DNA from 2 places in the Microbacterium sp. NPDC056736 genome. Region 1 is predicted to be linked to the other one. Evidence: predicted binding sites of a transcription regulator. Region 1 holds the regulator's gene; the other holds the start of a gene.
The links. Region 1 encodes HspR, which represses chaperone genes until heat shock. Its sites were predicted from a motif close to AAGTTGAGTCNNNNNGACTCAACTT; they were not measured.

Region 1 (10,665 bases):
GCACGATGATCGTGCTGCCGCTCTATCTGCAGATGGTGCTCGAGTACGACGCGCTGCAGGCGGGCCTGTCGATCGCGCCGCTGTCGCTCAGCATGTTCGTCGTCGCGATATGGGTCGGCCGCCGCGGCAAGGGGCGGCCAGCCAACCTCATCCTCCTCGGGTTCTCGCTGGCCCTGGTCGGGCTCGTCGCGATCGTGCCGCTCGTCCCGATCGCCGACTCGGGGTGGTACCTCGCCGTTCCGCTCGTCATCGCCGGTTCGGGGCTCGGCCTGCTGGTCTCGCAGCTCAACAACTACACGCTCTCGCCGGTCTCCGACGAGCGGGTGAGCGAGGCGGCCGGCGTCAACTCGGCCGCGGGGTCGTTCGGGCTCTCGTTCGGCCTCGCGTTCGCCGGCGCGATCATGCTCGCCACGCTCGCGTCGACCTTCACGTCGATGGCGTACTCCAGCACCGTGCTCGACGCGCAGCAGCAGGAGCAGGTGGCGACCGTGCTGGAGGAGGACGCGCAGCTCATGTCCAACTCCGGCCTGGAAGAGCTCCTGGCCGACGAGCCGCCGGAGGCCGCCGACGAGGTGATCCGCATCAACACGGAGGCTCGCCACATCGCGCTCCAGGTCGCGCTGCTCATCCCGATCCTCGCGACCGTGCTGGGCGTGGTCAACGCGCTCCGCATGCGACGCCTGCCGGACCCGAAGCCGACGGGCGCCGAGACGCTCCTGGCCTGACGCGGTCCTGCGCCCGGCCTCCGCCGTGCGGGATCGTTCCCCGCGACCCCGGCCGCAGTGGAATCATGAGGGCATGTCCGTGCATGTGGAACGTGCAGAGCTGCCCGGAATCGGCGTGCGGCACGACCTCGAGACGAACGCCGGTCGCCGGCTTTCGGTCGTCACCTTCCGCGACGGCGGGCGCGAGCTCGCCATCGCCGACGAGCGAGATCCCGACCGTACTGCGCAGCGCGTCGCGATGACCGACGAGGAGGCCACCGCCCTGTCGGAGGTCCTCGGCGGTTCGGTGATCCTCACCCAGCTCGCTGGGCTGAGGGAGCAGATCGACGGGCTCTCGACGGCCAACATCACGCTGCGGGCCGATAGCCCCTTCGCCGGCCGCCGGCTCGGCGACACCCGGGCGCGCACCGTGACCCGGTGCTCGATCGTGGCGATCGTCCGGGGCGGCGGCGTGCTTCCGGCGCCCGGTCCGGCCGACCTCCTTCTGGTGGGCGACACGGTCGTCGCCGTCGGCACGCCCGACGGCCTCGAGCATCTCGCGCGCATCATCGACGGGGTGTGACATGGACGACGGAGCGCTCGTTCTCATCGAGATCGGCGCGCTCCTCCTCGGCATCGCCCTGCTCGGCCGGCTCGCGGGCAGGATCGGCATCTCTCCGATCCCGCTCATCCTCCTGGCGGGACTCGCGTTCGGAGAGGGAGGCCTCCTCCCGTTCAGCGCGGGCGAGGAGTTCATCGAGATCGGCGCCGAGATCGGCGTCATCCTCCTGCTCCTGCTGCTCGGGCTGGAGTACACCGCCGACGAGCTGTTCGGCAATCTCCGCCGCTCCCGCCATGCCGGCGTCCTGGACGCGGTGCTGGGCGCGGCGCCCGGGGCCCTCGCCGCGCTGATCCTCGGCTGGGGGCCGGTAGCCGCGCTCGCACTGGCGGGCATCACGTGGGTCTCGTCGTCGGGGGTGATCGCGCGGATGCTGCAGGACCTGGGTCGCCTCGCGAACCGCGAGACCCCCGTCGTGCTGTCGATCCTCGTCATCGAGGATCTCGCGATGGCGTTCTACCTGCCGATCCTCACGGCGGTGCTCATCGGCCTGGACCCGGGGGCGGCGGTCGTGACCGTCGTCGTCTCCCTCGCCACGGTGACCCTGATCCTGTACATCGCGCTGCGCCACGGCAAGGTCGTCTCGCGCCTGGTGTGGTCCCGCAACGCCGAGGTGCTGCTGCTCTCGGTGCTCGGGCTCACGCTCATCGTCGCGGGGCTCGCGGCCCAGGCGAACGTGTCGGCCGCGGTCGGGGCCTTCCTCGTCGGCATCGCGATCTCCGGGCCCGTCGCCGCCCACGCCCACCGGCTGCTGTCGCCGCTGCGGGACCTGTTCGCCTCGGTGTTCTTCCTGTTCTTCGGCCTGTCCACCGACCCGGCCGACCTCGTCGCCGTCCTCATCCCTGCGGCCCTGCTCGCGGTCGTGACGATGGCGACGAAGGTGCTGACCGGATACCGGGCGGCGCGGGCGGTGGGCATCGCCGAGGCCGGCCGATGGCGGGCGGGTTTCGCGCTGACCCCGCGCGGGGAGTTCTCGATCGTCATCGCGGGGCTCGCCGTCGGCGCCGGAGTCGACAGGTCGCTCGCTGCGTTCGCGACGGCCTACGTGCTGATCACGATGATCGCGGGCCCGCTCCTGGCGCGGCTCCCCGACGCCGGGTGGTTCGCGGCGTGGACGGGGCGCGTGCAGACGAACCGCCGGGCGTCCGGGGCGAGGGCATCCTGACCCGCGCACACCCCGATGCCGCGGGTGTCGGCGAGTGAACTTGAGTCCATCCGTATCAAGTTTGATTTGACGGATGCCGGCACCCGGCGTATGGTTGAGCCATCGCGACTCAACCCTCACGTTCGATGGGTCGAGGGTGCGAGAAGGCTTCCCGTAAACCCCGGGTGGCGGCATCCGTCTCCGCCCACACGAAGGAGAGAAACACATGGCACGTGCTGTTGGAATCGACCTCGGTACGACCAACTCGGTCGTGAGCGTCCTGGAGGGCGGCGAGCCCAAGGTCATCGCGAACGCCGAGGGCTTCCGCACGACCCCGTCGGTCGTCGCGTTCACCAAGGATGGCGAGGTGCTCGTCGGCGAGACCGCGAAGCGCCAGGCCGTCACCAACGTCGACCGCACCGTCTCGTCGGTCAAGCGCCACATGGGCACCGACTGGACGTTCGACGTCGACGGCAAGAAGTGGACGCCGCAGGAGATCTCCGCGCGCATCCTCCAGAAGCTCAAGCGCGACGCCGAGCAGTACCTGGGCGACACGGTGACGGATGCCGTCATCACGGTCCCCGCGTACTTCAACGACGCCGAGCGCCAGGCCACCAAGGAGGCCGGTGAGATCGCGGGCCTCAACGTCCTGCGCATCATCAACGAGCCCACCGCCGCGGCTCTCGCGTACGGCCTCGACAAGGGCAAGGAGGACGAGCTCATCCTCGTCTTCGACCTCGGTGGCGGTACCTTCGACGTCTCGCTCCTCGAGGTGGGCAAGGACGACGACTTCTCGACCATCCAGGTGCGCGCGACCGCCGGTGACAACCGCCTCGGCGGCGACGACTGGGACCAGCGTGTCGTCGACTACCTGATCAAGCAGTTCAAGGACACCACCGGCGTCGACGTCTCGGGCGACAAGATCGCGCTGCAGCGTCTCAAGGAGGCCGCCGAGCAGGCGAAGAAGGAGCTCTCCTCGTCGACGAGCACCTCCGTGAACCTGCCGTACCTCTCGCTCACGGACTCCGGCCCGGTGTCGCTCAGCGAGACGATCACGCGCGCGAAGTTCGAGGACCTCACCAAGGACCTGCTCGACCGCACCAAGAAGCCGTTCGAGGACGTCATCCGCGAGGCCGGCATCAAGGTCGGCGACATCGACCACGTCGTGCTCGTCGGCGGCTCGACCCGTATGCCCGCCGTGTCGGAGCTGGTCAAGAAGGAGACCGGCGGCCAGGAGCCCAACAAGGGCGTGAACCCGGACGAGGTCGTCGCCGTGGGCGCTGCCCTCCAGGCCGGCGTCCTCAAGGGCGAGCGCAAGGACGTCCTGCTCATCGACGTCACCCCCCTGAGCCTCGGCATCGAGACCAAGGGCGGCATCATGACCAAGCTCATCGAGCGCAACACCGCCATTCCGACCAAGCGCTCGGAGACCTTCACGACCGCCGACGACAACCAGCCGTCTGTCGCGATCCAGGTCTTCCAGGGCGAGCGCGAGTTCACCCGCGACAACAAGCCGCTGGGCACGTTCGAGCTGACCGGCATCGCGCCGGCGCCGCGCGGCGTCCCGCAGATCGAGGTCACCTTCGACATCGATGCGAACGGCATCGTCCACGTGTCGGCGAAGGACAAGGGCACCGGCAAGGAGCAGTCGATGACGATCACCGGCGGCTCGTCGCTGCCGAAGGACGACATCGAGCGGATGGTGCGCGAGGCCGAGGAGCACGCGGCCGAGGACAAGAAGCGTCGTGAGGCCGCCGAGATCCGCAACCAGGCCGAGACGCTGTCGTACTCGATCGAGAAGCTCATCAAGGAGAACGAGGAAAAGCTCCCGGCCGAGGTGAAGACCGAGGTGCAGGGCGACGTCGACGCGCTGAAGACCGCTCTGGCGGGCGAGGACGACGACGCCGTGAAGACCGCGTTCGACAAGCTCTCGCAGTCGCAGACGAAGCTGGGCGAGGCCATCTACGCCTCGAGCCAGGCCTCGCAGCCGACCGATGCCCCGACCGACGCGCCGGCCGGCGACCAGCAGGACCAGGCGACCTCCGATGAGGATGTCGTCGACGCCGAGGTCGTCGAAGACGAGGACGAGAAGAAGTAATCATGGCGAACAAGGACCACAATCCCGACCCGGTCGAAGAGCCGGAAGACGGCGGCGAGGTCCGGCCTGAGGGTGAGGGGCCGGAGGCGAACGCCTCCGGCCTCGCGCCGCAGGACGCGGGCGACGCCGACGGCGAAGAGCTGACCGTGGACGACATCCTGGGTGCGCAGCAGAACGCGGATGCCGCGGCCGAGGACGCCGTGATCGCCGACCTCGAGTCGCAGCTGCTGAACGACCTGAAGCGTTTGCAGGCGGAGTACGCCAACTACCGCCGCCGCACCGAGGAGCAGCGCGAGGTCGAGATCGAGCGCGCCAAGGGAGCGGTCGCGAAGGGCCTGCTGCCCGTGCTCGACGACCTCGACCGTGCCGAGAAGCACGGCGACCTCGAGGAGGGCTCGCCGTTCGCGGCGATCGCCGAGAAGCTCCGCGGCGTCGCCGAGCGGATCGGGCTCAGCACCTACGGTGCGTCCGGCGAGGTGTTCGACCCGCAGCAGCACGAGGCGATCTTCCAGGCGCCGACCCCGGGTGTGACCGAGACGACGATCCTCGAGGTCGTCGAGATCGGCTATCGGCTCGGCTCGGTGGAACTGCGTCCGGCGAAGGTCGTCGTCGCTGTGCCGGCCGAGTAGCACCGGAGAGGGGCATCCATGGCCAGTCAGGACTGGTTCGACAAGGACTTCTACTCGGTGCTCGGCGTCGCCAAGGACGTCAGCGAGGCGGACCTGAAGAAGACGTACCGCAAGCTCGCCCGCCGGTACCACCCCGACTCCAACCAGGGTGACGCGGCCGCCGAGGCGAAGTTCAAGGAGGTCAGCGAGGCGTACTCGGTGCTCTCCGACCCCGAGCAGCGCAAGGAGTACGACCAGATCCGCGCAATGGGCTCGGGTGCCCGCTTCACCGCGGGCGGCCAGGGCGGCGCCGGGGGCTTCGAGGATGTCTTCTCGATGTTCAACCAGGGCCGCGGTGCCCGGTACCAGTCAGCCGAGGACTTCGACGACATCTTCGCGATGTTCAATCAGCAGCAGCGCGGCACCGGGTTCGGCACGGGCCGGTTCGGGCAGCCGAGCGGGGGCTTCCGCGGCTACGGCGGCCCGACCCGGGGCGCCGACGTCACGGCGCGCACGACGATCGACTTCATCACGGCGACCAAGGGCGAGACGATCACGCTCCAGGGCGACGACGGCAAGCCCTTCAAGGTGAAGATCCCGGCCGGCGTGTCCGACGGGCAGAAGATCCGGCTCCGCGGCCGCGGCCGCCCGTCGCCCGACGGCGGCGAGCACGGCGACGTCGTGGTGCAGGTGGCCGTGCGGCCGCATCCGGTCTTCACGCGGGAGGGCCTGAACCTCCGGGTGGTCGTGCCGGTGACGTTCACCGAGGCGACGCTGGGTGCGACCATCGAGGTGCCGACCCTCGGCGGCGACCCGGTGCGGCTGCGCGTCGCGCCGGGCACCCCCTCCGGCCGCGTGCTGCGGGTGAAGGGTCGCGGAGTGCAGACGAGCAAGGGCACCGGCGATCTGCTCGCCGAGGTGCAGGTGGCCGTGCCGTCGCACCTCGACGACGCCGCCCGCGAGGCGCTCGAGCGGTTCCAGAGCCTGGAGCCGAAGGAGAACCCGCGCGCCGACCTCATGACGAAGGCGCGGGGCTGACATCCTCGTTTCGGGACGTGAGGAGGTGACGATGATGACCGAGAACGAGATCGACGAGGATGCCCCGATCTTCGCGATCGCCGTCGCCGCCGAGCTGTCGGGCATGCACCCGCAGACGCTCCGTCAGTACGACCGGCTGGGTCTGGTCGTGCCCGCCCGCACGCTGGGCGGCTCCCGGCGGTACTCACTGCGCCACGTGGAGCAGCTTCGCGAGGTCGCGCGCATGTCGTCCGACGGCATCGGCCTTCCGGCGATCATGCGCATCCTCGAGCTCGAGAACCGCGTGCAGGAGCTCCACGGCCGCGTGCGCGACCTCGAGGACCGCATGCGCGCCGAGCTCGAGAAGCGTCCGGGTGCGCGCGTCTTCGCGGCCGGCTCGACGGGCTCGGTGGTGACGCTGCGGCACGGCACCCGCGTGCGCCGGGCGACCGAGATCGTCGTGTGGCGCCCGCGCACACCGATCGCGCCGGCGACCGGCGATGCCGATCGGCCCGGCGGTCCGGCATCCTGAGCGGACGCCTCAGCGGCGGCTGGGGCGCAGCGCGCGCCAGATGATGAACGTGCCGGCGGCCACGATCGCCAGCGGCCAGGCCAGGTTCAGCACGAGAAGCCACTCCGACGCTCCCGCCAGCACGACGAGCGCGGCGATCGCGAGCGCCCCGGCAGGGATCAGCGCCCACCACCGGCGCGTCTGGCCGCCCGGCAGCAGCGCGACCAGTGCGAACGTCACGGCCGCGCCGGTCAGGAAGACGGCCCCGACGACGGGACCGCTCGCCGCCGCCGCGATGGCGGTGACGATCGAGAGCGTCAGCAGCACCCCGGCCGGGATGATCGCCCACCAGCGGCGGTGGTCTCGCAGGTAGATCGCCGCAAAGCCGACGCCGAGCAGGGCCAGCATCGGCACCTCGGTCCACTGGCCGAGTCCGTCGGGGTCGAGTTCCATCAGCGGTGTGACGGCGGCGCCGGCGAGCGCCGCACCGGGGATGGCGGCCCACCACGCGTCGGCGTCGGCGAAGAACACGTACCAGAACGCGCCGCTCACCACGGCCAGCACAGCGGCCCAGACGGGGCCGGGGATCGTCGCCCACCCGGCGGTCTGGATGAACAGCAGCACGCCGGCGACGAGGACGACCGCGCCGAGGGTGATCTGCACGGGCAGGCGCTTCATGATGTGCCTCACTTCCGGATCGAGCCCGCGAGGGCTCCACCGCACACGCTACGAGCGTGCGGGCACGCCCGGGTGAGCCGAAGGTCCCGTGGTGTCCGTGCGCCGGTGCAGCCGGTTACGCGGAAGCCACGGGTGCGACACCATGGGGGCATGGCGACCCTCGACGACGTGCGCGCCATCGCGCTCGACCTGCCGGACGTCGTCGAGCGCGTCGACGGGCACCGCGGCGGAGCGACCTGGCGCACACAGGCCGGCGCCTTCGTCTGGCAGCGCGGCCCGAGCCGGCGCGACCTCGAGCAGCTCGACGCGCTCGGCCGCAGCTGGCCGGCGGGCGACATCGTGGGCGTGCGCACCGACGGACTCCAGGTGAAAGAGGCGCTGCTCGAGACGTATCCCGACGCGTTCTTCACCATCCCGCACTTCGACGGCTTTCCCGCGGTGCTCGTGCGGCTCGACGCCGTCGCCGCCGATCACCTGCGCGAGGTGATCACCGACGCCTGGCTGCTCAAGGTCACCAAGCGCGTCGGACGGGAGTGGCTCGAGTCCCACCCGCCGTCCGCCTGACGCCGGGCAGGGAATCGGAGGTTCTCGGCGACACGCCGGGCCGAGGCATCCGTGCTCCGGCGTGTCTGCACAGACCTCCGACGCTGTGTCCGCACGCCGCAGCCAGGGCCGCGGTCAGACCGCGTCGACGTTGCGGTGCCGGCGGAAGAGCTCCCAGTCGGCGTGCGAGAGCGCGGCGTACGCGTACGCCCACTCCAGGATCGCCTCGCCGACGACCTTGCCGCGGCCGACGTATCCCGAGACCGTGGCCGCGTCGGGGGACTGGCCGTGCGCACGGGCGAGTGTCGCCGCGCACGCGTCGGCGTACCACCGGAAGGGGACGTCGTCGAGCGTGTCGATGTCGAAGCCGCCCTTCATGTCGTGGAACTGCCGCACGTAGAAGTCACGCTGGGCTCCCTCGGGCGACCGCCGCACGTGGCCGAGGAAGGGGTCTGAGACGGCCTGCAGGATGCGCTGCATCGCCACGACGCGGCCGCCCTCGCCGTGCTGCTCGATGTAGCGGGCCACCCCGGGCGGCTGCTCGATGCCGCCGTGCTCGATGAGGACGCTGCGACCGGCCTCCTTGCCCTGGAGGAGCAGCACCCCGTCGTCGCCGTCCTGCATCGACAGCAGGAAGCAGCGCGTGCCGACGCTGCCGACACCCACCACCCGCAGCGACACGTCCGAGAGCGAGTACTTCTGGAGGAGCGCGCGGATGTCGACGCTCACCGATTCGCGGAACTGGTCGAGCACGCTCAGCACGCGACCCTCCATGAGCGCGCCGACGTGCGTCATGGTGGGCGGTGACTCGACGAACACGACGCGCCCGGCCTCGTCGACCGTGGTGAGCTTGCGGGCGGCGCGCTTGCCGGTGCGCCGCTCGGCGTCGCGGACGGCGCCGGCGATGACGTCGCGGGTCTCGGCGTCCGCGGCCTCCTCGGCCGCGAGCGCATCGAACCGGTCGTAGTAGCGCTTCAGCGGGCTGCGCTTGGCGCCGGCGCGGAGCGACCGTGCGTAGGTGCGCACCGCCTCGAGCGCCGCGTCGCGGATCACCCGGTCGTCGCGCGACGTCGACTGGCCGGCGATGACGATGCTCGTGACGAGGCGCTTGAGGTCCCACTCCCAGGGCGCCCACGCGGCCTCGTCGAAGTCGTTCAGGTCGAACACGAGGGTGCGCTGCGGCGACCCGTACAGGCCGAAGTTGGCCACGTGCGCGTCGCCGCACGACCCGACGAGCAGATCGGTGCTCGGTGAGCGGCCGAGGTCTGCCGCCATGAGCGCCGCGGTGCCGCGATAGAACGCGAACGGGTTCGCCGCCATGCGCTCCGTGCGGATCGGGACCAGCTCGGGGACGCGCGTCTCGTCCTGCGCGTCGAGGATCCCCATCGGATCGCGCTCGCCGGTCGGCAGGACGGCCAGGGACTCGCGCGGCGTCCGCTCGCGCGCCGCACGGCCGTCGTCGAGGTGCTGCTGCAGCGATCGCGGGGCCGCCCAGCTCTGGGCGATCGGGCTCGTCTCGGTCAGTGACATGCGCTCAGTGTGGCATCACCGGACGCATGCGCGACAGGGAGCGCGGCCCGGCGCCCACGATGCGAGCGCGCCGTTCCCGCCGCGGTGCGAAGACCTCGGTACCCTGACGCCGTGACCCGCGCTGCGCCGCCCGCCCCGCCGGCACCCGTGCTGTCGCCGGGTGCGAGGGTGCTGATCGTGCTGGCGGCGTCCGTGATCGTGCTCGCGGGCGTGTACTTCGCGCGCGAGCTGGTCGGGCCGCTCGCTCTGGGCATCGTGCTCGTCGTGATCTGCGAGCCCGTCCGCCGCCCGCTCGATCGCCGCGGCTGGCCGCGGTGGGCGGGCACCACCGCGGTCATCCTCGTCGCCTACCTGGTGCTGGCGCTGATGGGACTGCTGCTGTGGGTGGCCGGCGCGGAGTTCGCGCAGCTCGTCAGGGACTACCTCGATCAGCTGCGTGGCGGCGTCGACGACTTCCGCGCCTGGCTCGCGTCGGCAGGGCTCGCCCAGGAGGCGACGGATGCCGCGGCCTCCGTCCTCGATCCGCAGGCGCTCGTGCAGCTCTTCTCGAGTTTCGGGGGGACGGTGCTCGCCGTCCTGACGGCGCTCTTCTTCGTCGTCTCGTACATCATCTTCACGGGGGCCGACGCGGCACGGTATCGCGACGCGGAGCGCGTGTTCGGCGCCGAGCGCCGACCGGTGCTCGCGCGGGTCCGGCGCCTGAACCGCGGCATCCGTCGCTACTACGTCGTGAACGCGTCGTTCGGCGCCGTCGTGGCGATCATCGACGGACTTGCCCTGTGGGCCTTGGGCGTGCCGGCGCCGATCGTGTGGGCGGTGCTGGCGTTCGTGACGAACTTCATCCCGAACATCGGCTTCGTCCTGGGCCTGATCCCGCCCGCGGTGCTCGCGTTCGTCGTGGGCGGCTGGCCGCTGCTGCTCGCGGTGATCGCGGTCTACAGCGTCGTCAACGTCGTGCTCCAGGTGCTCGTGCAGCCGAAGTTCGTCAGCGACGCCGTGGACCTCAGCCTCACGCTGAGCTTCTTCTCGGTGATCTTCTGGACCTTCGTCATCGGCCCGCTCGGCGCGATCCTGTCCATCCCGCTCACGCTCTTCGTCCGGGCGCTCGTCCTCGAGGGCGACCCCGGCTCGCTATGGTTGCGCTGGCTCTCCGGCGACCGCACCGCGACCCCCGCCGCCGCGGCGCGAGACGCCGCTTCTCCTTCCTGACCCG
Region 2 (10,665 bases), on a different contig from region 1:
CATGCGGTTCCTCGACACCAAGCGCGAGAACGCCGACGAGAAGATCCGCATCAAGACGCTGTCGCTCGGCGTCGTGGTGCCGGACATCACCTTCGAGCTTGCCAAGAACGACGAGGACATGTACCTCTTCTCGCCGTACGACGTCGAGCGCGTCTACGGCCAGCCCTTCGGCGACGTCTCGGTCACCGAGAAGTACCGCGAGATGGTCGACGACCCGCGCATCAAGAAGACGAAGATCAACGCCCGCGAGTTCTTCCAGACGCTGGCCGAGATCCAGTTCGAGTCGGGCTACCCGTACATCATGTTCGAGGACACGGTGAACAAGGCCAACCCGATCAAGGGCCGGATCAACATGTCCAACCTGTGCTCCGAGATCCTCCAGGTCAACACGCCGACGACCTACAACGAGGACCTCTCGTACGCGCAGATCGGCAAGGACATCTCCTGCAACCTGGGCTCCCTCAACATCGCCCTCGCGATGGACGGCGGCAACCTGGCCAAGACGGTGGAGACCAGCATCCGCGCCCTCACCGCCGTCAGCGACCAGAGTCACATCCGCTCCGTCCGCTCGATCGAGGACGGCAACGACCGTTCGCACGCGATCGGCCTCGGGCAGATGAACCTCCACGGCTACCTGGCGCGCGAGCACGTGCACTACGGCTCGGAAGAGGGCGTCGACTTCACGAACATCTACTTCTACTCGGTGCTCTTCCACGCGCTGCGCGCGTCGAACAGGATCGCCATCGAGCGCGGCGAGGTGTTCGACGGCTTCTGGGATTCCAAGTACGCGACCGGCGAGTTCTTCGACAAGTACATCGACCAGGCATGGGTCCCGGCGACCGACAAGGTGAAGGACATGTTCGCCGGTCACCACATCCCGACGCAGGACGACTGGCGCGAGCTGAAGGCGTCGATCCAGCAGCACGGCATCTACAACCAGAACCTGCAGGCGGTGCCGCCCACCGGCTCGATCTCGTACATCAACAACTCCACCTCGTCGATCCACCCGATCGCGGCCAAGATCGAGATCCGCAAGGAGGGCAAGCTCGGCCGCGTCTACTACCCGGCCGCGTTCATGACGAACGACAACCTGGAGTACTACCAGGACGCCTACGAGATCGGCTACGAGAAGGTCATCGACACGTACGCCGCCGCCACCCAGCACGTGGACCAGGGGCTGTCGCTGACGCTGTTCTTCAAGGACACCGCCACGACGCGCGACATCAACAAGGCCCAGATCTACGCCTGGCGCAAGGGCATCAAGACGATCTACTACATCCGTCTGCGGCAGATGGCGCTCGAGGGCACGGACATGTCCGAGTGCGTCTCGTGCACGTTGTGATCCGACCTGAGACTTTCGGAGAAGAAGGAAAGATGAGCGAGAAGCTCCAGCTCCTGGATCACGTCCAGGCCATCAACTGGAACCGTATCCAGGACGACAAGGACCTCGAGGTGTGGAACCGCCTCGTGAACAACTTCTGGCTGCCCGAGAAGGTGCCGCTGTCCAACGACATCCAGTCGTGGAACACGCTCACCCCCGAGGAGCAGACCCTCACCATGCGGGTGTTCACCGGGCTCACCCTGCTCGACACGATCCAGGGCACCGTCGGCGCCGTTTCGCTGATCCCGGACGCCCTCACCCCGCACGAGGAGGCCGTCTACACGAACATCGCGTTCATGGAGTCGGTGCACGCCAAGTCGTACTCGTCGATCTTCTCGACGCTGTGCTCGACGAAGGAGATCGACGAGGCGTTCCGCTGGTCGGTGGAGAACGAGAACCTTCAGAAGAAGGCTCAGATCGTCATGGAGTACTACCGAGGCGACGAGCCCCTCAAGCGCAAGGTCGCCTCGACCCTGCTGGAGTCGTTCCTGTTCTACTCGGGCTTCTACCTGCCGATGCACTGGTCGAGCCGCGCCAAGCTCACCAACACCGCCGACCTCATCCGCCTCATCATCCGCGACGAGGCCGTGCACGGCTACTACATCGGCTACAAGTTCCAGCGCGGGCTCGAGAAGGTCGATGAGGCCACCCGCAACGACATCAAGGACTACACGTTCTCGCTGCTGTACGAGCTCTACGACAACGAGGTGCAGTACACGCAGGACCTCTACGACGGCGTCGGTCTCACCGAGGACGTCAAGAAGTTCCTGCACTACAACGCCAACAAGGCCCTCATGAACCTGGGCTACGAGGCGATGTTCCCCGCCACGGTCACGAACGTGAACCCGGCGATCCTGTCGGCTCTCTCGCCGAACGCCGACGAGAACCACGACTTCTTCTCGGGGTCGGGCTCGTCGTACGTCATCGGCAAGGCCGAGGCCACCGAAGACGAGGACTGGGACTTCTAGATCACCCCCGGGCCGCGGCGGGTGAATCGCCGTGCGGCCGGCCTCCGGACAGTCACGAGCGCCCCGGCGTTCCTCACCCTCGGGTGGGGATGCCGGGGCGTTTCGCGCGCAGCGCATTGTCCCCCGAATGGGGGACACGGTAGTGTTGCGGCCGGGTGGGGAGCGAGGTCCTGGGAATATGACCTCTCCTCGGCCGACTGGGGAATCTCTGGGGCTACGCCGCCGACCTTCCCCGTGCGCACCCCCCGGCGCATAGGAGGGTCCCTCGGACGCTGCAGATAGAGCCTGTAGCGTCCGAGGGACCTGGGCGTCCCCGCAGCGTTGTCACACGCCCATTGGGGAGGGGCTCGGCACTGGGGATGCCTTCGTAACGCGGCCGAACATGTGCGGGGATCGACCCGGTGCCACCATACCGAGTGGACACGGCGTTTTTCGCGATCCTCGCGCGAGGCGCGCCGTACAGGTGTTTCACAGGATCGCTCCGAACCCGCCGACGAACTCCCCGAAGTCGCGTAATAGACACCCCGGTGCGGTGTCTCTTCAATGGGGGATGACGCCGGAGCCCCGGTCCGGTGCCCCGGCCGCGAGTCCCGAGCTTGCGGCTACCGGGGGTGCCGACATTCTCGCGTCGGCCCCCCGGTCATATCTCCCCTCGACCGATCGCCATCTGGCGCCGTCGCGGCTTCCCCGACACGATGGACCTAGTCGTGAGTCCGCACCGTCGCGGGAGGTCTTCGTGGATGCCGCGTCCCCTGTCACACATCGCACCGTCGCGCTCATCGGGGCCAGCGGCGCCGGCAAGACGACACTCGCCGAGGCCCTGCTGCACCGCGCCGGTGCGATCCCGAGAATGGGGAGCGTCGAGCAGGGCACCACCGTGTGCGACTTCGAGGCCGAGGAGACCGCGCGAGGCGTGTCGCTGGGACTGTCGCTGGCGTACCTGGTGTGGGCGGCCGAGGGCGGCAGCACCGCGCTGACGCTGGCCGACACGCCGGGGCATCCTGATTTCATCGGCGCGGTCGACGCCGCGCTGTCCGTCGCCGACGTCGCCGTCGTCGCCGTCAGCGCCGTGGACGGCGTGACGGCGGGCACGAAGGCGGCGTGGGCGGCCGCCGAGGGGGCCGGTGTCCCGCGCATCGTCGTCGTGACGCAGGAGGACCGGGCGCGCGCCGACTTCCGCCGCGTGCTGGGAGAGCTGCGGAGCACGTTCGGCTCGCGGCTCGTGCCGCTGGAGCTTCCCGTGGGCGAGGAGCAGGGCTTCCATGCCATCGCCGACGTGCTCGGCGAGCACCTGCTGGTGTACGACGAGGGCGGTCGTCATCAGGAGGAGCCCATCCCCGCCGACATCGCCGACGAGGAGCACCGGCTCCACCAGGATGCGACCGAGGAGATCGTGTCGCACGACGACGCCCAGCTGGAGGCGTACCTCGACGGCGACGAGCCGTCCGCCCGCGAGCTCGGCCGCACCCTCGCGAAGGAGGTCGCCGCGAACGAGGCCGTCCCCGTGCTGCTGTGCTCCGCCGGCTCGGAGGCCGGCGTCGACCGCGTGCTGGATCTGCTCTGCGAGCTCGCTCCCGCGCCGGGGACGAGAGACGGGTCGATCCGCATCGGCGTCGACGACGACGGCGAGGGCGGTACCGAGCAGGCGGTCGCGATCGACGCGGCCGGCGAGCCGCTGGTGCATGTTTTCCGCACGCTGGCCGATCCGTTCGTCGGACAGGTCGCGATGCTCAAGGTGCTCTCCGGGGTGCTCCGGCCGGGCGACCGGCTGCACAACGCGACGACCGGTGCGGACGAGCGGATGCCGGCCCTGTTCCGGCTGCGCGGCGCCGAGCACCTCCCTGCCGACGCTCTCCGCGCCGGCGACGTGGGCGCGGTGGCCAAGCTCGCCGGCACGCCGTCGGGCTCGCTGCTGTGGAGCAGGCCGCGCACCGGTGCGCGGCCGAGGCGCCTGCCGGAGCGGCATCCGGTGTACGCGGTGAGCCTGGAGCCGGTCTCGCAGTCCGACGACGCGAAGCTGACGACCGCGCTCGCGCGGCTCGTATCGGACGACCCGACGCTCGTGGTCGATCGTGCAGGCGGGGCGACGGTCCTCCGGGGCCTCGGCGACACGCACGTCGCGGTGGCCGTCGAGCGACTGGCCCGCGTGCTGGGCGTGCACGTCGAGACCTCGCCGGCGCCGGTCGCCTACCGGGAGACGATCGCGGGCACGGCCAGCGCTGAGGGCAAGCTGAAGAAGCAGTCGGGCGGTCACGGGCAGTTCGCCGTCGTGCAGTTGCGCGTCTCGCCGCTGGCGCCCGGCGGCGGGTTCGAGTTCCAGGACTCCGTCGTGGGCGGTGCCGTACCCCGCTCCTACATCCCCGCCGTCGAGAGGGGTGCCCGTGACGCGCTGGCGACGGGAGGGCCGCAGGGGCATCCAGTGGTCGACGTGCGCGTGGAGCTCTACGACGGCAAGGCGCACTCGGTCGACTCGTCCGAGATGGCGTTCCGCACGGCGGCATCGCTGGGGGTGAAGGCGGCACTGGCGCAGGCGGGCACCGTGCTGCTGGAGCCGGTCTCGAGGGTGACCGTCACCGTCCCGGCGACACTGCAGGGCCCGGTTCTCACCGACCTCGCCGGCCGCAGGGCTCGCGTCGGTTCCACCGAGCGCAGCGACGACGGCCGCGCTCGCATCAGGGCGACGGTCCCAGACTCCGAACTGCGCCGATACGTGCTCGACCTGCGCTCGCTCACCGCCGGCCAAGGTGAGCTCGAGATCGTGCCGGAGCGTTACGAGCCGGCCAACGGGGTGCGCTGACGGGGCGCCCGCTCCGCACCGGCACGCGCCCGGAGGCGAATTAAGCCGAACGCGTGACACGGGGCCGTCCGCGTTCCTACAGTGGTCACATCGACGCGGGCTGTGGGAGCCTGCGGACCGGTGTCGCACGCGGTGGAATGGGGAGTGGGCCGTGGAGATGGACTCGGGATCCAAGGGCGATGCGGCCACCGCCGCGCCGGTGACGCGCGGAACGCTGATCTGGTTCGGCCTCGCGTTCGTGCTGCTGTCCTTCTTCGCCGCCTTCCTCGGGTCGTGGCTGGCGAGGAGCGTCGACACGGCGGACCCCGCCCCGTCGCCTTCCGCCACCGTCGCGACGCCCGAGTACGACGAGGTGCTCGCCGACGTGCTGCCGGCGGGCTCCGCCGTGCGGGCGGGCTCGGGACCGCCGGAGTCGGGCAAGGGGTATGAAGGCGACGTGTACATCGACATCCTGACCGCGGACCTGTATCTGTTCCAGGAGGACTGGTCCTTCGTGGCGAACCTGCGGGACGCGGCGGCTGAGAACCTCAGCGGCGAGCAGGGCCCGGAGGGCGCCCAGGGCCCCGCCGGCCCGCAGGGCGAGCAGGGCGAGGAAGGCGAGCAGGGCGAGCAGGGGGAGCAGGGGGAGCAGGGGGAGCAGGGTGCGCCCGGCACCCAGGTGCTGCTCGGCACGTCGGAACCCGACGCGGACGCCTGCGCGACGGACGGAGATGTCTTCATCGACACCGTGACGGTGCAGTTCTACCAGTGCGCGGCCGGCGAGTGGGTGCTGTTCGGCCCGACGCCCGCGCCCGAGCCGTCGCCGGACGAGTAGACCTCAGCGTCGCGTCGACGCGGTGACCGTGAACTTGGCGTTCCGGCCGATCTGCGTCGTCGGGCCCACGACGCGCTCGAGTGCGGAGCGGTACCGCAGGCCGGAGTTCCACACCGCCCACAGCCGCCCGCTCGGCTGGAGCACGCGGGCGGCCTCGGCGAACATGAGCGGGGCGATGCCCTCGTGCACCGCTGAGCCGGAATGGAAGGGCGGGTTGAGGGCGATGAAGGCAGCGCTGCGGTCGGCCCGCGAACGCAGCATGTCGTCGCGGACCACCTCGACGCGGTCCGCGACGGAGTTCGCGGCCGCCGTGGCCAGGGCGGATGCCACGGCGGCGGCGGACTGGTCCGTCGCGAGCACGCGCAGCCCTGGATTGCGCAGGGCGAGCGCGGTGGCGATCACGCCGGTGCCGCAGGCGAAGTCGATGGCCGGCGACGCGCGATCGTCTACGAGGGGGAGATGCTCCAGGAGGAACCGGGTGCCGATGTCGATCGAGGGGCCGGCGAACGCGCCGCCGAACGCGCACACGACGAGGCCGTCGTGCACCTGCATCCGGGGCTCTGGGTCTGCGCCGCCGCGGGGCTCACGGGCGACGAGCACCCGCGACTTCTGGCGGGCGTGGCTGACGTCCAGCCGTGCGAATCGCTCGCGCAGGACGTCGTTCATCGCGAGCGACATGTGCTTCACCCGCCCGCCCGCGTAGACCTCCACGTCGCGGGCCGCGTGCGCCGCGACCAGCCCGGCGATGTCGCGCAGGGCGTCGAGGGAGCGCGGCAGGCGCAGCAGCACGACCCGCGCGTCGCGCACCAGCTCCGGGTCCAGCGGCAGCGACGAGAAGGCGTCACCCAGGCCGCAGCGCGCGGCGTTGGCGGCCAGTGCCCGCTCGCCGGTGAGCGGGTCCTGGTGGACGCGGACGCCGCGCGCCCCCTCGGCCGCTGCGCCCAGCGTGAGGGCGCCGTACCCGTCGCCGATGACGACGAGCTCGCCGGCGTCGGCTCTGCGACGAGCGGCGGCCGATTCGTCGAGGAGCAGCCGGTCCGCAGCATCCGCCGCCAGGAGATCGGGAGCCTCGACGTCGGGCCACCGCCGCAGACCGTCGATCGAGAACGTCACCGTCCCACGGTATCGGTCGCCGCGTGGGATGGATCGGCCGCCCGGCCGCGGATGAGCGGCGCTCGGACGCGCCGGGGGCTAGCATTTAGCCCGTGTCCGAGCGTCCGTTCAGCCCCGTCATCGCGCTGCTGACGGTGGCGAGCGTGTGGGACCAGCACCTCGGCGCCCAGCTGCGCGACCTCGGGCTCACCACCAGGAAGTACGGGCTGCTCGCGCACATCGACGTGACCCCGGGCATCTCCTTCAGCGAGCTCGCCCGCCGCTCTCAGATCACGGTGCAGTCCGCGCACACCGCCGTGCAGACCCTCGTGGACGCCGGACTCGTCGCCGACGCCACCGCGCATGCCGGAGCGGCGTCCGATCTTCGCGTCACCGACCGTGGCGGCGCGGTGCTTCGGGCAGCCGAGGAGCGACTGGCCAGTCTCGACGCCGCCCTCGCGGAGGGCGCGCCGGAACTCGCCACCGCGCTCGAGGGACTCCATGAGGAGCCCTACGGGTTGGACCGCCCCACACGGCTTCAGGGAACCTGAAGGAGTTTCAGCTACGCTGAAGGTGTGTTTCGCAACCCGCATTCGCTGTTCCGCTTCCTCGCCATCGCGGAAGCCGTCTCCTGGACCCTCCTCATCGCCGGACTCATCGCCCGTGCCGCCACGGGGTGGGCGCCGGGCGTCACCATCGGCGGCGGCATCCACGGCTTCATCTTCCTGTCGTACGCGGCGACGGTCGTCCTCGTCGCGCTGAACAACCGGTGGCGGGTCGCCCCGACCGCCGTCGCACTCGTCAGTGCCGTGATCCCCTATGCGACGATCCCGACCGAGCTGTGGCTGCAGCGCACCGGACAGCTGGCAGGAGCGTGGCGGCTGGAGGAGACCGATGACCCGCGGGACGCGAGCTGGTTCGACCGGCTGATGCGCTGGTTCCTGCGGCGGCCGTGGGTTCTCGGTGCGCTCATCGCGCTCGCGGTGATCGCGCTCTTCGTGGTGCTGCTGATCCTCGGCCCGCCCGGCGGGCGAGACTGAGCCGTCACCGCCGGGAATAGCCCGCGCCCGAGCTCGCGTTGAAGTTGACATCGCAGGTATCAAGTTCAAGACTTGATACTCGTCCACTCAAGTTCAGGAGAGACGGAATGCCCGAAGACTTCACCCCACAGGCCGGCGGCGAGGAGAGCTCGTTCGACGAGTTCCTGGCACGCTACCTCGCGGGGGAGCGTGCGCGCGCAGAGCGCTCCATCGATCTCAGCCGGTACCTCGGCGCCCGCACGCAGGAGCTCCTCCAGCGCGCCGGCAGGTACGCGCTCGAGCGCGGACAGCACGAGCTGGACGCCCTCCACGTGCTGCGCGTCCTCGTCTCCGAGCCCCCGGCCCGGGACGCGGTCCGTCGCATCGGCGCCGACGTCGCGGCGATCGTGCGCGCCGCGGAGGACCGCCTCCCCGCGGCGTCGGCGGCTGCCGACGTCGACGGGGCCGTCGTCACCTCGTCGGTGCAGCGCGCCCTGTTCCACGCCTTCCAGGTGGCGCGCTCATCCGGCTCGACGTACGTCGACCCCGAGCACCTCTTCTTCGCGCTGGTGCTGGCGCAGGACACCCCTGCCGGTCAGGTGCTGGCACGGGCCGGCGTGACCGCCGAGGCGCTCACGCAGGGCGCCCGCGAGACGGTGTCGCCGTCCGCGGCACCCGACGGCGATGACGAGACGGATGCCGCGGCATCCGGCACCCCCATGCTCGCCGCGTACGGCACCGACCTGACGGCTCGCGCCGCGGCCGGCGAACTCGACCCGGTGATCGGGCGGGCCGACGAGATCGAGCAGACGATCGAGATCCTGAGCCGCCGCACCAAGAACAACCCCGTGCTCGTCGGCGAGGCCGGCGTGGGCAAGACCGCCATCGTGGAGGGACTCGCCCAGGCCATCGTCGACGGCGCGGTGCCGGAGCAGCTGCTCGGCCGGCGCGTGGTCTCGCTCGACCTGCCCGCGATGCTCGCGGGCACGCGCTACCGCGGCGACTTCGAGGAGCGCCTCACCAAGACGATGGACGAGATCGCCGCCCGCAAGGGCGAGCTGATCGTCTTCATCGACGAGGTGCACACCGTCGTCGGTGCGGGCGGCGCCGGTGACGGCGGCATGGACGCGGGGAACATCCTCAAGCCACGGCTCGCGCGCGGCGACCTGCACCTCGTCGGTGCGACCACGCTCAAGGAGTACCGCCTCATCGAGAAGGACCCGGCGCTGGAGCGCCGGTTCCAGCCGGTGAAGGTGGGCGAGCCCTCGATCGAGGACGCCGTGCTCATCCTGCGGGGCCTCAAGTCCGCGTACGAGGAGCACCACGGCATCGTGTACACCGACGAGGCGCTGCGGGCCGCCGTCGAGCTCAGCGACCGCTATCTCACCGAGCGCGTCCTGCCCGACAAGGCGATCGACCTCATCGACCAGGCCGGTGCGCGGCTGCGGCTGCGCTTGGGCGCCCAGGTCGACGTGAGCGGTCTGATCGAGCGGCTGGCGACCCTCGAGGCGGACAAGAACGCCGCCGTCTCGGCCGAGCACTACGAGGAGGCGTCGCGCATCCGCGACGAGATCGGCGACGTGCAGGGGCGGATCGAGCGGGCGACCGCTGCCGGCGCCGCGACCCGCGCGGACGCGATCGTCGACGAGCCGGAGATCGCCGCGGTGATCAGCCGTGCGACCGGCATTCCGGTGAACCGCCTCACCGAGACCGAGCGGGAGCGCCTCGCGGCGCTCGAGGACGAGCTGCACGGCCGTGTGATCGGCCAGGACGACGCGGTGACCGCCGTCGCCAAGGCGGTGCGACGCAACCGCACGGGCATGGGCGACGCCCGGCGCCCGGTCGGGTCGTTCCTCTTCCTCGGCCCGACGGGCGTCGGCAAGACGGAGCTCGCCAAGGCGCTCGCGGCGAGTCTCTTCGACGACGAGGGCGCCGTCATCCGCTTCGACATGAGCGAGTTCGGCGAGCGGCACACGGTGTCGCGGCTGGTCGGCGCTCCTCCCGGATACGTCGGCTACGACGAGGCCGGCCAGCTCACCGAGCGCGTGCGGCGCAACCCGTACTCGATCGTGCTGTTCGACGAGATCGAGAAGGCGCACCCCGACGTGTTCAACTTGCTCCTGCAGGTGCTCGACGACGGGCGCCTCACCGACGGGCAGGGCCGCACGATCGACTTCCGCAACACCGTGATCGTCATGACGTCCAACCTCGGCTCGGAGTTCCTCGCCTCGCGCGGCGGCGCCATCGGATTCCTCCCCGACGGGGGCGGTCCGACCGGCTTCGGATCGGAGAAGGATCTGCGCGATCGCGTGTTCGGCAAGCTCCGCGAGGCGATGCGACCCGAGTTCCTCAACCGCATCGACGAGATCGTGCTGTTCCGCAAGCTCGAGAAGCCGCAGCTCGAGCGCATCGTCCGCCTGCTGCTGGGGGCATCCGAGTCGCGTCTGGCCAGGCGCGAGGTCGACCTCATCGTCACCGACGGCGCCGTGGCGTGGCTGGCCGAGCACGGCTACGAGCCCGAGTACGGCGCGCGCCCGCTGCGCCGGCTCATCCAGCGCGAGGTCGACGACCGCATCGCGGACCTGTTCGTGACG

Region 2: ACFRAL_RS08260 (ATP-dependent Clp protease ATP-binding subunit) is a predicted target of HspR. The motif match lies at 8,162-8,186, and genes of this name have one in related genera.

The regions. Positions count from the first base shown of each region.
Region 1 is NZ_JBHTZE010000001.1:328,336-339,000, reverse strand. Features, by position in the region: gene ACFRAL_RS01545 (MFS transporter) at 1-725, shown strand, start outside; gene ACFRAL_RS01540 (cation:proton antiporter regulatory subunit) at 799-1,287, shown strand; gene ACFRAL_RS01535 (cation:proton antiporter) at 1,289-2,488, shown strand; gene dnaK (molecular chaperone DnaK) at 2,694-4,565, shown strand; gene ACFRAL_RS01525 (nucleotide exchange factor GrpE) at 4,568-5,194, shown strand; gene ACFRAL_RS01520 (DnaJ C-terminal domain-containing protein) at 5,213-6,211, shown strand; gene ACFRAL_RS01515 (heat shock protein transcriptional repressor HspR) at 6,243-6,722, shown strand; gene ACFRAL_RS01510 (hypothetical protein) at 6,732-7,379, opposite strand; gene ACFRAL_RS01505 (MmcQ/YjbR family DNA-binding protein) at 7,530-7,943, shown strand; gene ACFRAL_RS01500 (DUF2252 domain-containing protein) at 8,058-9,452, opposite strand; gene ACFRAL_RS01495 (AI-2E family transporter) at 9,564-10,661, shown strand.
Region 2 is NZ_JBHTZE010000003.1:183,639-194,303, reverse strand. Features, by position in the region: gene nrdE (class 1b ribonucleoside-diphosphate reductase subunit alpha) at 1-1,342, shown strand, start outside; gene nrdF (class 1b ribonucleoside-diphosphate reductase subunit beta) at 1,375-2,349, shown strand; gene ACFRAL_RS08285 (elongation factor G) at 3,086-5,146, shown strand; gene ACFRAL_RS08280 (hypothetical protein) at 5,298-5,960, shown strand; gene ACFRAL_RS08275 (class I SAM-dependent methyltransferase) at 5,964-7,073, opposite strand; gene ACFRAL_RS08270 (helix-turn-helix domain-containing protein) at 7,166-7,603, shown strand; gene ACFRAL_RS08265 (DUF3817 domain-containing protein) at 7,628-8,092, shown strand; gene ACFRAL_RS08260 (ATP-dependent Clp protease ATP-binding subunit) at 8,200-10,665, shown strand, end outside.